Regions from separate parts of the Nonomuraea sp. NPDC049646 genome, predicted to be linked through region 2. Evidence: riboswitches for the same ligand, from Rfam matches in the RefSeq annotation. Region 2 holds a riboswitch; the other holds the start of a gene.
The links. Region 2 has a riboswitch for cobalamin ahead of cobN (cobaltochelatase subunit CobN). Riboswitches for the same ligand answer to the same signal wherever they lie in the genome.

Region 1 (6,244 bases), on a different contig from region 2:
GCCACCAGCTGCGACAGCAGCGGCTCGACGATCGCCCACGCGGCCGCCTGCTCCGGGGTGCGGGCGGCCTCGTGGTAGCGGGAGATGTCGGTGATCTGGTTGGCCATGACGTAGTCGCACAGTTCGGTCCACGCCTCCCCGATGTGCGGCACCGGCTCGGCGGCCAGGTCGCGGTGGACGTAGGTGCCCTCGGGGTGGGCGGACCGCCACGCCTCGGCGAAGGCGTCGCCGAGCTCGCGGCTGATCGAACGGCGTCGGGCGCTGGCGTCCAGGTGCAGCAGAACGGCCATGAGGGACTCCTCGAAATAAGTGGACATGACGTCCGTTTTGCGGTCGAGGTGACCGTAGCAACTAAGCGGGCACGTTGTCCACTTATCTCGGAGTGGGTTAGAGTCGCCGCCATGGAGTCCCGTACCGAGTTGCTGACCGGACGTCCCGTGGCGGAGGCGGGCCGCCCGCGCGAGCGCGCCGACGCCGCCCGCAACCGCGCCAAGGTGCTCGCCGCGGCGGCCGAGCTGTTCGCCACCCGCGACCCGCGCGGCGTGACCATGGACGACATCGCCAAGGCCGCGGGCGTCGGGCGGGGCACGCTCTACCGCCGCTACCCCGACACCGTCTCGATCGCGCAGGCCCTGCTCGACGAGCACGAGCGCGAGCTGCAGGAACGCCTGCTGCGCGGCGACCCGCCGCTCGGCCCCGGCGCGCCCCCCGCCGACCGGCTCGCCGCCTTCTACGCCGCGATGACCGGCCTGCTGGACGAGCACATCTCGCTGGTCCTGGGCGCCGAGCAGGGCGCGCTGCGCTACGCCACCGGCGCCTACGGATTCTGGCGGGCGCACGTGCGGGTGCTGCTGACCGAGGCGGGCGTCCCGGAGACCGAGGCGCTGGCCGACATCCTGCTCGCCCCGCTGGGCCCCGACGTCTACGCCGAGCAGCGCAGGCGCGGGCTCACCCCCGGGCAGATCACCGCCGCCCTGACCCGGCTGGCGCACGGCGTCGTCGCCCGGGACGCCGGGCGCTGACCGCACCGGCGGCGGCTCACCCCCAGGCCGCCGCCTTGTCGTACGGGTCGACGTTCCTGAAGGCCATCCCGACGATCTCCTCGACGTCGTCGTCGCCGTAGGCGCCGGGCAGGGCCAGGCCGAGGCGTTCGAACAGCGCCCGGACCTCCTCGACCGTGGGCGAGAACGACAGCGTCACGTCCTCGGCGCCCCTGAGGTTCAGCGGGCGGGCCTGGCGGAGGCTGGCGTGCAGCTCGGTGGCCCAGCAGTCGAGGGCCAGGGCGTTCCCGGTGATGACGGTGGCGGGGAAGCCGGGCCCCCGCTGCGTGATGAACATGTGGCGGGAGGACAGCTCGTAGCGGAACGTCGAGGCGATCGAGGAGAACCCGATCTCGATGTCCAGGAGCTCGTAACGCTGGTGATGCCAGCAGGCCGACAGCACGGTCGCGTAGAGCTCCCTGCGGGTGCCGTCGGCGGTCCAGGTCAGCTCCGGGCTGTCGTCGTCCAGCGCCAGGCTGCGGTGCAGGCGGACGAACCGCTCGCACAGCACGAGGTCGTCGGGGTCCAGGATCTCCAGCCGGACCAGCAGCGCCCGCCGTCCCTGCCGGGCCTTGGCCAGGCATTCGGGCAGCGTCACCGCCCGCACGTACGCGCCGGTCGAGCCCTTGAAGATCCACCGGTCGGTGTCCCCGCGCGCCTGCGCCAGCATCCGGTTGAACTCCTCGCCGCGCACCAGCCGGACCGCCGACTGCTCCTGGAGCAGGGACGGCAGCAGGTCGAGCTTGCGATCGGCGGCGAGCACGGCCCGCTCCACGGCGTTCTCCGCCGACTGCGCCCGCATCCGGCTGCGCAGCATGACGAACGCGAGCACCGCCAGCGTGGCCACGGTGGCGTTGCTGACGGCCTCCGCGGTGGCGATGCCCGCGACGTCGAGGACGCTCACGACGACCGCCACCGCCAGGGCGATGAGGATGTCGACGTTGACGCCGACCCAGGCGAGGATGCGCTTCACTGACCGTCCCATCGCGAGGGGCCACGGGGTGACACTTCGAATCATGAAGCAGAACCCGGCGGCACGCGAGGGGCGGCCCGTCCCCGCTCCGGTCGCGGGGTTACGCGGCGAGGGCGTCGCGGAGGAAGCGCAGGATTTCGGCCCGCGCGTCCTCGGCCTGGGGGGCCAGCGCCGGCATGCTGAGGAAGGCGTGCCCGGCCTCGGGGTACTCGGCCAGGCGGACCTGGGTGCCGGCGGCCCGCAGCGCCTCGGCGTAGCGGCGGCCGTGGTCGGCGATCGGGTCGTGGGTCGGCACCGCCACGAGCGCCGGGGCCAGGCCGCCCAGGTCGGCGGCGTGCAGCGGGGAGAGCGCGCGGGCGTCCGTCCCCGTGGGCACGGCGAGCCGGTGGAACAGCCGCAGCACCGGCACGCTGAGCGTCGGGGTGTCGGCGTACCGGGCGATCGAGGGGTGGTCGAACATCGTCCCGGTCACGTCCACGGCCGGGTTGACCAGCACCTGCGCCTTCAGGGGCAGGCCGGCGTCGCGTGCCCTGATCGCCGCCAGGGCGCAGATCAGGCCGCCGCAGCTCTCGCCGAACAGGACGGTCCGCGCCGGGTCGACACCCCATTGCGCGGCGTGCTCCAGCACGTGGCGGAGCACGTCCCAGCCGTCGTCGGCGGCGTCGGCCAGCGGCGTGCGCCGGTCGAGGAGGCGGTGGTCCACCGAGGCGACGACGGCGGGCAGGCGGGCGGCGAGGTGGCTGTTGACCCAGTCGCTCTGCGGCGCCGTGCCGACGAAGCCGCCGCCGTGCACGTGCAGCACGAGCGGCAGGACGTCCCCCGGCTCTGCCGCGGCGCGCGGCCGGTGGACCCGGACGCGGATGTCGCGGCCGGGCAGCGCCACCGTCCGCCAGTCGATGGTGGCGCCGGGGTCCGGCCGGCCGGTGATCGCCTGGGCCTCGGCGGAGGCGCGCAGCCGGTTCTCCGCCTCGGCGTAGGCGGCCAGCTCGGCGGGGGTGACGGTGTCCCAGTCCGGCGTGACCGGACGGCCGGTGGAGGTCTGGCTCATGGTCGTCTCCTCAGCTTTTCGCTACTTGAAGTATCGATACCTAAGGTAGCGAAAACGGGGCGCAACCGGTCTGTGGCGTCGATCACACGCCCCGCCCGCGCGGCACGCGGAGAGGCGGCCCGGCCGGCCTCGCGGCGGGCGGACGGATCGGAGCGCGGGTTCTTCGCAACACGAGATGTTGGGTGTGACTTTTTGATCCACCCTATATATGGTGTTCCCCGCAGCCGGTTCGGTCGCCCCGCCAGGGCGGCCGAGGCAAGAGGGAACCCGGTGGGAATCCGGGACTGCCCCGCAGCGGTGAGTGGGAACGAACGCCGTCACACGCACTGGGCCGACGGCCCGGGAAGCGACGGCCAGTAGGCAGCGACAGCATGCCCACGAGTCCGAAGACCTGCCGGCGCGCCGCGCGCGATCATGCGCGCGCGGCTGCTCCGAGACCGCGTGGGACGGTGGACGGCGCTGGCGAGAGGGCTGTGGCGCCTCGCCGTCCGCCTCCTGCGCGCGTTCTCGGCAGCTGACCGAGTTCACGAGGGGAGAGCGCAGTGACGGTCACAGGGGACCCGATGACGGACCTGGCCGAGCCGGCGCGGGCGGACGCCGACAGGTCCGCGCCGCGGCGCGTGCAGATGCAGGTGCGCAAGCGCAACGGCACCGCGGAGCCGGTCGACGTCAACAAGATCGTACGTGCGGTGGAGCACTGGGCGACCGATCTGACGGACATCGACCCGATGCGGGTGGCCACCAAGACGATCAGCGGCCTCTACGACGGGGCCACCACCGCCGAGCTGGACCGGCTGTCCATCCAGACGGCCGCCGAGATGATCGGCGAGGAGCCGCAGTACTCGCGCCTGGCCGCGCGGCTGCTGTCGGGCTACATCGACAAGGAGGTCCGCGGGCAGGGCGTGGCCTCCTTCAGCCAGGCGATCCGGCTGGGCCACGCCGAGGGGCTCATCGGCGACGAGACCGCCGAGTTCGTCAACGCCAACGCCCGCAAGCTGGACGACGCCATCGACGTCACCGCCGACCTGCGGTTCGAGTACTTCGGGCTGCGCACGGTCTACGACCGTTACCTGCTGCGCCACCCGTCCACCCGGCTGGTGGTGGAGACGCCGCAGTACTGGCTGCTGCGCGTGGCCTGCGGGCTGTCCGAGACGCCCGCCGAGGCCGTCGGCTTCTACCGGCTCATGTCGTCGCTGGCCTATCTGCCCAGCTCGCCGACGCTGTTCAACTCCGGCACCCGGCACACCCAGATGTCCTCCTGCTACCTGGTCGACTCGCCCCGTGACGAGATCGGCTCCATCTACGACCGTTACGCCCAGGTGGCGCAGCTGTCGAAGTTCGCCGGCGGGATCGGCATCTCCTGGTCGCGGGTGCGCTCCCGGGGCGCGCTGATCCGCGGCACCAACGGGCACTCCAACGGCATCGTCCCGTGGCTGCGCACGCTCGACGCGTCCGTGGCCGCCGTCAACCAGGGCGGCCGCCGCAAGGGCGCCGCCTGCGTCTACCTGGAGCCCTGGCACCCGGACGTCGAGGAGTTCCTGGAGCTGCGCGACAACACCGGCGAGGACGCCCGGCGCACCCACAACCTCAACCTGGCCAACTGGATCCCCGACGAGTTCATGCGCCGGGTCGAGGCCGACGGCACCTGGTCGCTGTTCGACCCCGACGAGGTCCCGGAGCTGCCCGACCTGTGGGGCGAGGCGTTCGAGGAGGCATACCGCGCCGCCGAGCGCGACGGCCGGTACGTCCGGCAGATCAAGGCCCGCGACCTGTACGCCAAGATGATGCGCACCCTGGCCCAGACCGGCAACGGCTGGATGACCTTCAAGGACGCCGCCAACCGCCTGTGCAACCAGGCGGCCGAGCCCGGCAACGTCGTGCACCTGTCCAACCTGTGCACCGAGATCGTCGAGGTGTCCAGCGACGCCGAGACCGCGGTCTGCAACCTCGGGTCGGTCAACCTCGCCGCCCACCTGACCGGCGGCGACATCGACTGGGAGCGGCTGCGCGCCACCGTCCGCACCGCGGTCACCTTCCTCGACCGGGTGATCGACATCAACTACTACCCGAGCGAGCAGGCCGCGGCCAGCAACCCGCGCTGGCGTCCGGTCGGCCTCGGCGTGATGGGCCTGCAGGACGTCTTCTTCGCCCTGCGCCTGCCGTTCGACTCGGCCGAGGCCAAGGAGCTGTCCACCCGGATCGCCGAGGAGATCTACCTGTCGGCGCTGGAGACCTCCGCCGGCCTGGCCGAGCGCTTCGGCGCCCACCCCGCCTACGACCAGACGTGGGCGGCCCGCGGCCGGCTCCAGCACGACCTGTGGGGCCGGAACGGCACCCAGTCCGCGCGCTGGGACGCGGTGCGCGAGCGCATCGCCGCCCACGGCCTGCGCAACTCGCTGCTGATCGCGATCGCGCCGACCGCCACCATCGCCTCGATCGTCGGCTGCTACGAGTGCATCGAGCCGCAGGTGTCCAACCTGTTCAAGCGCGAGACGCTGAGCGGGGAGTTCCTGCAGATCAACAACGCGCTGGTGGCCGAGCTGAAGTCGCGCGGCCTGTGGAACGACCGCGTCCGGGCGGCCATCAAGCAGGCCGAGGGCTCGGTGCAGGGCATCGCCGAGCTGCCGGAGGACGTGCGCCGGCTGTTCCGCACCGCCTGGGAGCTGCCGCAGCGCGCCCTGATCGACATGGCCGCCGCGCGTTCGCCGTTCATCGACCAGAGCCAGTCGCTCAACCTGTTCATGAGCGCGCCGACGATCGACAAGCTCTCCTCGATGTACCTGTACGCCTGGAAGTCCGGCCTGAAGACCACCTACTACCTGCGCTCGCGACCGGCCACCCGCATCCAGCAGGCCACCGTGCCCCTCGCGCCCCCCGCGCCCCTCGCGAACAAGTCCGAGGAGGCCCTGGTGTGCTCCCTGGAGAACCCCGAGTCGTGCGAGGCCTGCCAGTGACCCCTGAGGAGAATCCGATGTTGCTCGACCCGGGCATGAGCCTGACCCTGCGGCCCATGCGCTACCCCCTGTTCTTCGACCGCTACCGCGACGCGATCAAGAACACCTGGACGGTCGAGGAGGTGGACCTGCACTCCGACCTGAAGGACCTGCCCAAGCTGTCGGCGGCCGAGCGCCACCTGGTCAGCCGCCTGGTCGCCTTCTTCGCCACCGGCGACACGATCGTGGC
Region 2 (6,244 bases):
GCCGGGCGATGTCGCCGTAGGTGTCGGCGCGGGCCATCGGCGGCACCAGATGGTCCACCAGCACGGCGTGCGCGCGCCGCTTGGCCTGCGTGCCCTCCCCCGGGTCGTTGACGAGGAAGGGGTAGACCAGCGGCAGGTCGCCGATGGCGGCGTCGGTGCCGCAGGCGGCCGACATCCCCGCCGACTTGCCGGGCAGCCACTCCAGGTTGCCGTGCTTGCCGACGTGCACCATCGCGTGCGCGCCGAACTCGGCCGACAGCCAGCGGTAGGCGGCCAGGTAGTGGTGGCTGGGCGGCAGGTCGGGGTCGTGGTAGATGGCGATCGGGTTCTCCCCGAAGCCGCGCGGCGGCTGCACCATGACCACCAGGTTCCCGGCCCGCAGCGCGGCCAGCACGATGTCGGGCCCGTCGTCGCCCTCGTGCACGAACAGCTCGCCCGGCGGCGGCCCCCAGTGGCGTTCCATGTCCTCCCGCAGTCGCGCGGGCAGCGTCCGGTACCACCGCTCGTAGGAGGCGGCGGAGATGCGGACCGGGTTGCCCGCCAGGTGCTCCTCGGTCAGCCAGTCCTGGTCCTGGCCGCCGGCGGCGATCAGCGCGTGGACGAGCGCGTCGCCGTCCTGGTCGGCCACGCCGGGGAAGCCGTCGCCCAGGTCGTAACCGGCCTCGGCGAGCCGGGCCAGCAGCCGGACGGTGCTCGCCGGGGTGTCCAGCCCGACCGCGTTGCCGACGCGGGAGTGCTTGGTCGGGTACGCCGACAACATCACCACCAGCCGCCGTCCGGCGGGCGGGGTGTGCCGCAGCAGGCCGTGGCGCACCGCGATGCCCGCCACCCGGGCGGCCCGCTCGGGGTCGGCGACGTAGACGGTCAGCCCGTCGGGGTCGATCTCCTTGAACGAGAACGGCACCGTGATGATCCGGCCGTCGAACTCCGGGATCGCCACCTGCGAGGCGGCGTCCAGCGGCGACAGGCCGTCGTCGTTCTCCTCCCAGGCCTGCCGGGTGGTGGTCAGGCAGAGTCCCTGCAGGATCGGCACGTCGAGCTCGGCCAGGGCGCCGACGTCCCAGGCCTCGTCGTCGCCGCCCGCCCCCGCGGTGGCCGGACGGGAGCCGCCCGCCGCCAGCACCGTGACGACCAGGGCGTCCGCCGCGCGCAGCGTGTCCAGCAGCTCCGGCTCGGCCGCGCGCAGCGACGAGCAGAAGACCGGCAGCGCCTGCCCGCCCGCGTCCTCGACGGCGTCGCACAACGCCTCGACGAACGCGGTGTTGCCCGCCACGTGGTGGGCCCGGTAGTAGAGCACCCCCACCACGGGACCGGCGGTGTTCCTGGCGGGACGGTCCAGCCGTCCCCAGGCGGGCGCTGCGGCGGGCGGCTCGAACCCGTGCCCGGTCAGCAGGACGGTGTCGGACAGGAACGCGTGCAGCTCGGCCAGGTTGGCCGGGCCGCCATGGGCGAGGTAGGCGTGCGCCTCGGCGCACACCCCGCCGCTGACCGTGGACAGCTCCATCAGCTCGGCGTCGGGGGCCTGCTCCCCGCCCAGCACCACCACCGGGCGCGGCCCGGCCAGCAGCGCGTCGAGCCCGTCCGGCCAGGCCCGCCGCCCGCCCAGCAGGCGCACCACGACCAGGTCGGTCCCCTCCGTCAGGCCGGGGACGTCCTCGGCGGTCAGCCGGGCGGGATTGCCCAGGCGGTAGCCCGCCCCGCAGGCGCGGGCGCTCAGCAGGTCGGTGTCGGAGGTGGAGAGCAGCAGAACGGTACGGCTGTCGCCAGGCACGGCGCATTCCTCCCTCGGGGTCCTCGCCCCGGTCGCGGGTGACACGACGGCAGGAGTCTCCTGGCTCCCGGATCGACGCTCACCCCGGCCTTCCCGCCCGTCGCCGGACAGTGGCCTCGTGGTGGGGTTCGCTCCCCGGTCACAGTGGCGGGACCGCGCCGGTTTCGCACCGGCTTCCTCCCATTGCCATCGCCTACGCCGAAGCTTACGACAGGAGCGACCCGTCCCAGAAGTGGCGTTACGATCCCTTCGTGCCCGTAGGTGAATCTTCCGGACGTACGCGTCCCGATGCCTGTCCGGGGGCGCTCCAGGTGCACGAGGCCGCGGACGGCCCGCTCGCCCGTGTGCGCCTGCCCGGCGGCGCGGTGTCGGCCGCGCAGCTCCGCGTGCTCGCCGGGTGCGCGGCCGAGCTGGGAACGGGCGTGATCGAGCTGACGTCGCGGGCGAACGTCCAGGTGCGAGGGCTGCGCAAGCCCGAGGTCTTCGCCGGGCGGATCGCGGCGGCCGGGCTGCTGCCGTCGCCCGCGCACGAGCGGGTGCGCAACATCCTCGCCTCGCCGCTGAGCGGGCGCGGTCCTGACGGGCTGCTGGACGTGCTGGCGATGGCGGACGCCCTGGACCGGGCCCTGTGCGCGCGGCCCCGGCTGGCCGCGCTGCCGGGACGCTTCCTGTTCGCCCTGGACGACGGCACCCGGGACGTCGCCGGGCTCGGCGCGGACGTCACCTACCTGGCGACCGGACGGCTGCTGCTGGCCGGCGCCGACACCGGGCTCACCGTCGCCCCCGACGCGGCCGTCCCGCTCATGATCGACGCCGCCGAGGCGTTCCTGGACGAGCTGTCCCCCGGCGGCCCGCGCGCCTGGCGCATCCGCGACCTGCCGGACGGCCCCGCCGGAATCGCCGCCCGCCTGCGCCACGCCCGCCCCGGCCGGCCGGACGCCCCGGAGGCCCGGGAGGCCCCGGACAACCTGGATAACCCGGACACCCCGCCCGCCTCCGCACGGCGCCCGTCCGCGGGCAGGATCGCCCAGCGGGACGGCCGGGTGGCGATCGAGGCGCTCGTGCCGCTCGGCCGTCTGACGTCCGCCCAGGCCGCAGCCCTCGCCGGCCTCGGGCGGCCGGTGCGCCTGACGCCCTGGCGGACCGTCGTCCTGCCGGACCTCCCCCAGGGCGAGGCGGACCAGGCCGAGCGGGCGCTGGCCGCCACCGGGCTCGCCACCGACCCGGACTCCCCCTGGGCCGGGGTCACCGCCTGCACCGGCCGTCCCGGCTGCGCGAAGGCGCTCGCCGACGTGCGGGCGGACGCCCTGCGATGGGTGCGGGGCCTCGGCCGCGCGCCCGCCACGCCCGTCCACTGGGCCGGTTGCGAGCGGCGCTGCGGCCTGCCACGCGGCCCGGTCCGCCAGCTGATCGCAACCATCGACGGATACGAGGAACGCCAGGAGTGAGCGACTACATCCGCGACGGCGCCGAGATCTACCGGCGCTCGTTCGCGACCATCCGCGCCGAGACCGACCTCACGGGCCTGCCGCCCGAGGTCGCCCAGGTGGCGGTGCGCATGATCCACGCGTGCGGCATGACCGACCTCGTCACCGACCTGGCCTGGTCGCCGCAGGTGGTCGCGCGGGCCAGGGAGGCGCTGCGCGGCGGCGCGCCGGTGTTGTGCGACGCCATGATGGTCGCCTCCGGCGTGACCCGGCGCAGGCTGCCCGCGGGCAACGAGGTGCTGTGCACGCTGGGCGATCCGCGCGTGCCCGAGCTGGCCGAACGCCTCGGCACCACCCGCAGCGCCGCGGCCCTGGAGCTGTGGCGCGACCGCCTGGCGGGCGCGGTGGTGGCGATCGGCAACGCGCCGACCGCCCTGTTCCGGCTGCTGGAGCTGGTGGCCGGCGGCGCGGGACGCCCCGCGGCCGTGCTCGGCATCCCGGTCGGCTTCATCGGCGCGGCCGAGTCCAAGCAGGCGCTGGCCGGCAGCGACCTGGAGTACCTGGTGGTGCACGGCCGTCGCGGCGGCAGTGCGATGACGGCCGCCGCGATCAACGCCATCGCGAACGAGACGGAGTGACGACCATGTCAGGACGCCTGTACGGAGTCGGCCTCGGCCCCGGCGACCCCGAGCTGGTCACGGTCAGGACGGCCCGGCTGATCGGCGAGGCCGACGTGATCGCCTACCACGCCGCCCGGCACGGCCGCAGCATCGCCCGGTCGATCGCGCTGCCGTACATGCGCGAAGGCCAGATCGAGGAGCTGCTGCTCTACCCGCTGACCACGGAGACCACCGACCACCCCGGCGGCTACCAGGGAGCGCTCGACGACTTCTACGCCGACTGCGCCGAACGCCTGGCCGCCCACCTGGACGCGGGCCGCACCGTGGTCGTGCTGGCCGAGGGCGACCCGCTGTTCTACGGCTCCTACATGCACATGCACAAGCGGCTCGCCCACCGCTACCCGACCGAGGTGGTGCCCGGCGTGACCTCGGTCAGCGCCGCCGCCGCCGTGCTGGGACGGCCGCTGGTCGAGCGGGACGAGGTGCTGACCGTGCTGCCCGGCACGCTGCCCGCGCACGTGCTGGCCGAGCGGCTGCGCGACACCGACTCGGCCGCCGTCCTCAAGCTGGGCCGTACGTTCGGGAAGGTGCGCGACGCGCTGGCCGAGGCGGGCCGCCTCGACGACGCCTGGTACGTCGAGCGGGCCACCATGGGCGCCGAGCGGGTCGCCCCGCTCAAGGACGTGGACCCGGAGGGCGTCCCGTACTTCTCGCTGGCCCTGCTCGCCAGCCCGGCCGAGCGCACCTTCGTCCCCGAGCGCCCGGCGGACGAGGTGCGGGGCGAGGTGGCCGTCGTCGGCCTGGGCCCGGCCGGGCGGCCGTGGCTGACGCCGGAGGCGCAGGAGGCGCTGGCCGCGGCCACCGACCTCGTCGGCTACGGCCCGTACGTGGACCGGGTGGCGCCGAACCCGCGCCAGCGCCGCCACCGCACCGACAACCGGGTGGAGGCCGAACGCGCCAGGCACGCCCTTGAGCTGGCCCGGGACGGGGCCCGCGTGGCGGTCGTGTCGTCCGGCGACCCGGGCGTGTTCGCCATGGCCAGCGCCGTGCTCGAAGCCGCAGCCGACTTCCCGGACGTGCCGGTGCGGGTCGTGCCGGGACTGACCGCCGCCCAGGCGGTCGCCGCCAGAGCGGGCGCGCCGCTCGGGCACGACTACTGCGTGCTGTCGCTGTCCGACCTGCTCAAGCCGTGGGAGGTGGTGGCCGACCGGCTGTCCGCCGCCGCGCGGGCGGACCTGGTGCTGGCGATCTACAACCCGGCCTCGCGCAGCCGTACGTGGCAGGTCGCCGCCGCCCGGGACCTGCTGCTGGAGCACCGCGCGCCGGACACCCCCGTGGTGATCGGCCGCGACGTCGGCGGCCCGCGGGAGAGCGTCACGGTCACCACGCTCGGCGAGCTGGACCCCGGCCAGGTGGACATGCGCTGCCTGCTGATCATCGGCTCGTCCACGACCCGGGCCACCGAGGGCGGCGTCGTCTACACCCCGCGCCGCTATCCCTGAACCCAGGCTGCCGCCGCCGCCACGCTGTCCGTCGCCCGGACGCCCGCCGGCAGCGGCGGCCGGTCCACCATGATCACCGGCAGGCCGAGCTCACGCGCCGCGCCGAGCTTGGCCGTGGTCATGCCGCCGCCGCTGTCCTTGGTCACCAGCACGTCCAGGCGGTGCTCCCGGATCAGCGCGCGCTCGCCCTCGACGGTGTACGGCCCCCGGTCGAGCAGGACGTGCGTGTTCGCCGGCACGGGACCCTCCGGCGGGTCCACCGACCTGGCCAGCAGCCACACGCCGGGCAGCGGCGCGAACACCGGCAGGCTCCGGCGTCCGGTCGTCAGGAAGACCCGGGTCTCACGGCCGGCCGCGAACCGGGCCGTGGTCAGCAGCCCGGCCGCCGCCTGGAGTGAGCCGACCCGCAGCCAGGCGTCGCCCGGCCCCTCCCGCCACCCCGGACGCCGCAGCACCAGCAGCGGCACCCCGGTCGCCGACGAGGCCGCGACCCCCGAGGCGGTCATCCGCTCCGCGAACGGATGCGTGGCGTCGACCAGCACGTCGATGCGCTCCTTCAGCAGCCACGCGGCCAGGCCCGACGGCCCGCCGAACCCGCCTTCCCGCACCTCGCCCACCGGCAGCCGCGGGTTGTTCACCCGCCCCGCCAGCGAGGACACCACGTGCAGCCCGGGATCTGCGGCCAGCTCGGCGGCCAGGGCCCGCGCCTCGGCGGTGCCGCCGAGGATCAGGACCCGTCGCACGCCCGCTCCCTGGCGGCGCTGTAGAGGTGGCTGTCGGGGAACTGCGTCGCCGACAACACCCGGCCCACGACGATCACGGCCGTCCGCCGGATCCCGGCGTCGCGGACCTGTCCGGCGATGTCGGCCAGCGTCCCGCGCAGGATCACCTCGTCGGCCCGGCTCGCCCGCGCGACCACGGCCA

Region 1: another riboswitch for cobalamin. It lies ahead of ACIBQ8_RS46645 (ribonucleoside-diphosphate reductase subunit alpha); the one in region 2 lies ahead of cobN (cobaltochelatase subunit CobN).

Annotation. Positions count from the first base shown of each region.
Region 1 covers NZ_JBITLU010000026.1:31,383-37,626, forward strand. The annotation lists gene ACIBQ8_RS46625 (FMN-dependent NADH-azoreductase) at 1-290, opposite strand, end outside; gene ACIBQ8_RS46630 (TetR/AcrR family transcriptional regulator) at 402-1,022, shown strand; gene ACIBQ8_RS46635 (hypothetical protein) at 1,039-2,013, opposite strand; gene ACIBQ8_RS46640 (alpha/beta hydrolase) at 2,114-3,061, opposite strand; cobalamin riboswitch at 3,270-3,475, shown strand; gene ACIBQ8_RS46645 (ribonucleoside-diphosphate reductase subunit alpha) at 3,604-6,015, shown strand; gene ACIBQ8_RS46650 (ribonucleotide-diphosphate reductase subunit beta) at 6,033-6,244, shown strand, end outside.
Region 2 covers NZ_JBITLU010000013.1:158,037-164,280, reverse strand. The annotation lists gene cobN (cobaltochelatase subunit CobN) at 1-1,771, opposite strand, end outside; cobalamin riboswitch at 1,806-1,983, opposite strand; gene cobG (precorrin-3B synthase) at 2,023-3,219, shown strand; gene ACIBQ8_RS34385 (precorrin-8X methylmutase) at 3,216-3,836, shown strand; gene ACIBQ8_RS34380 (precorrin-2 C(20)-methyltransferase) at 3,842-5,320, shown strand; gene ACIBQ8_RS34375 (cobalt-precorrin-6A reductase) at 5,311-6,063, opposite strand; gene cobM (precorrin-4 C(11)-methyltransferase) at 6,048-6,244, opposite strand, start outside.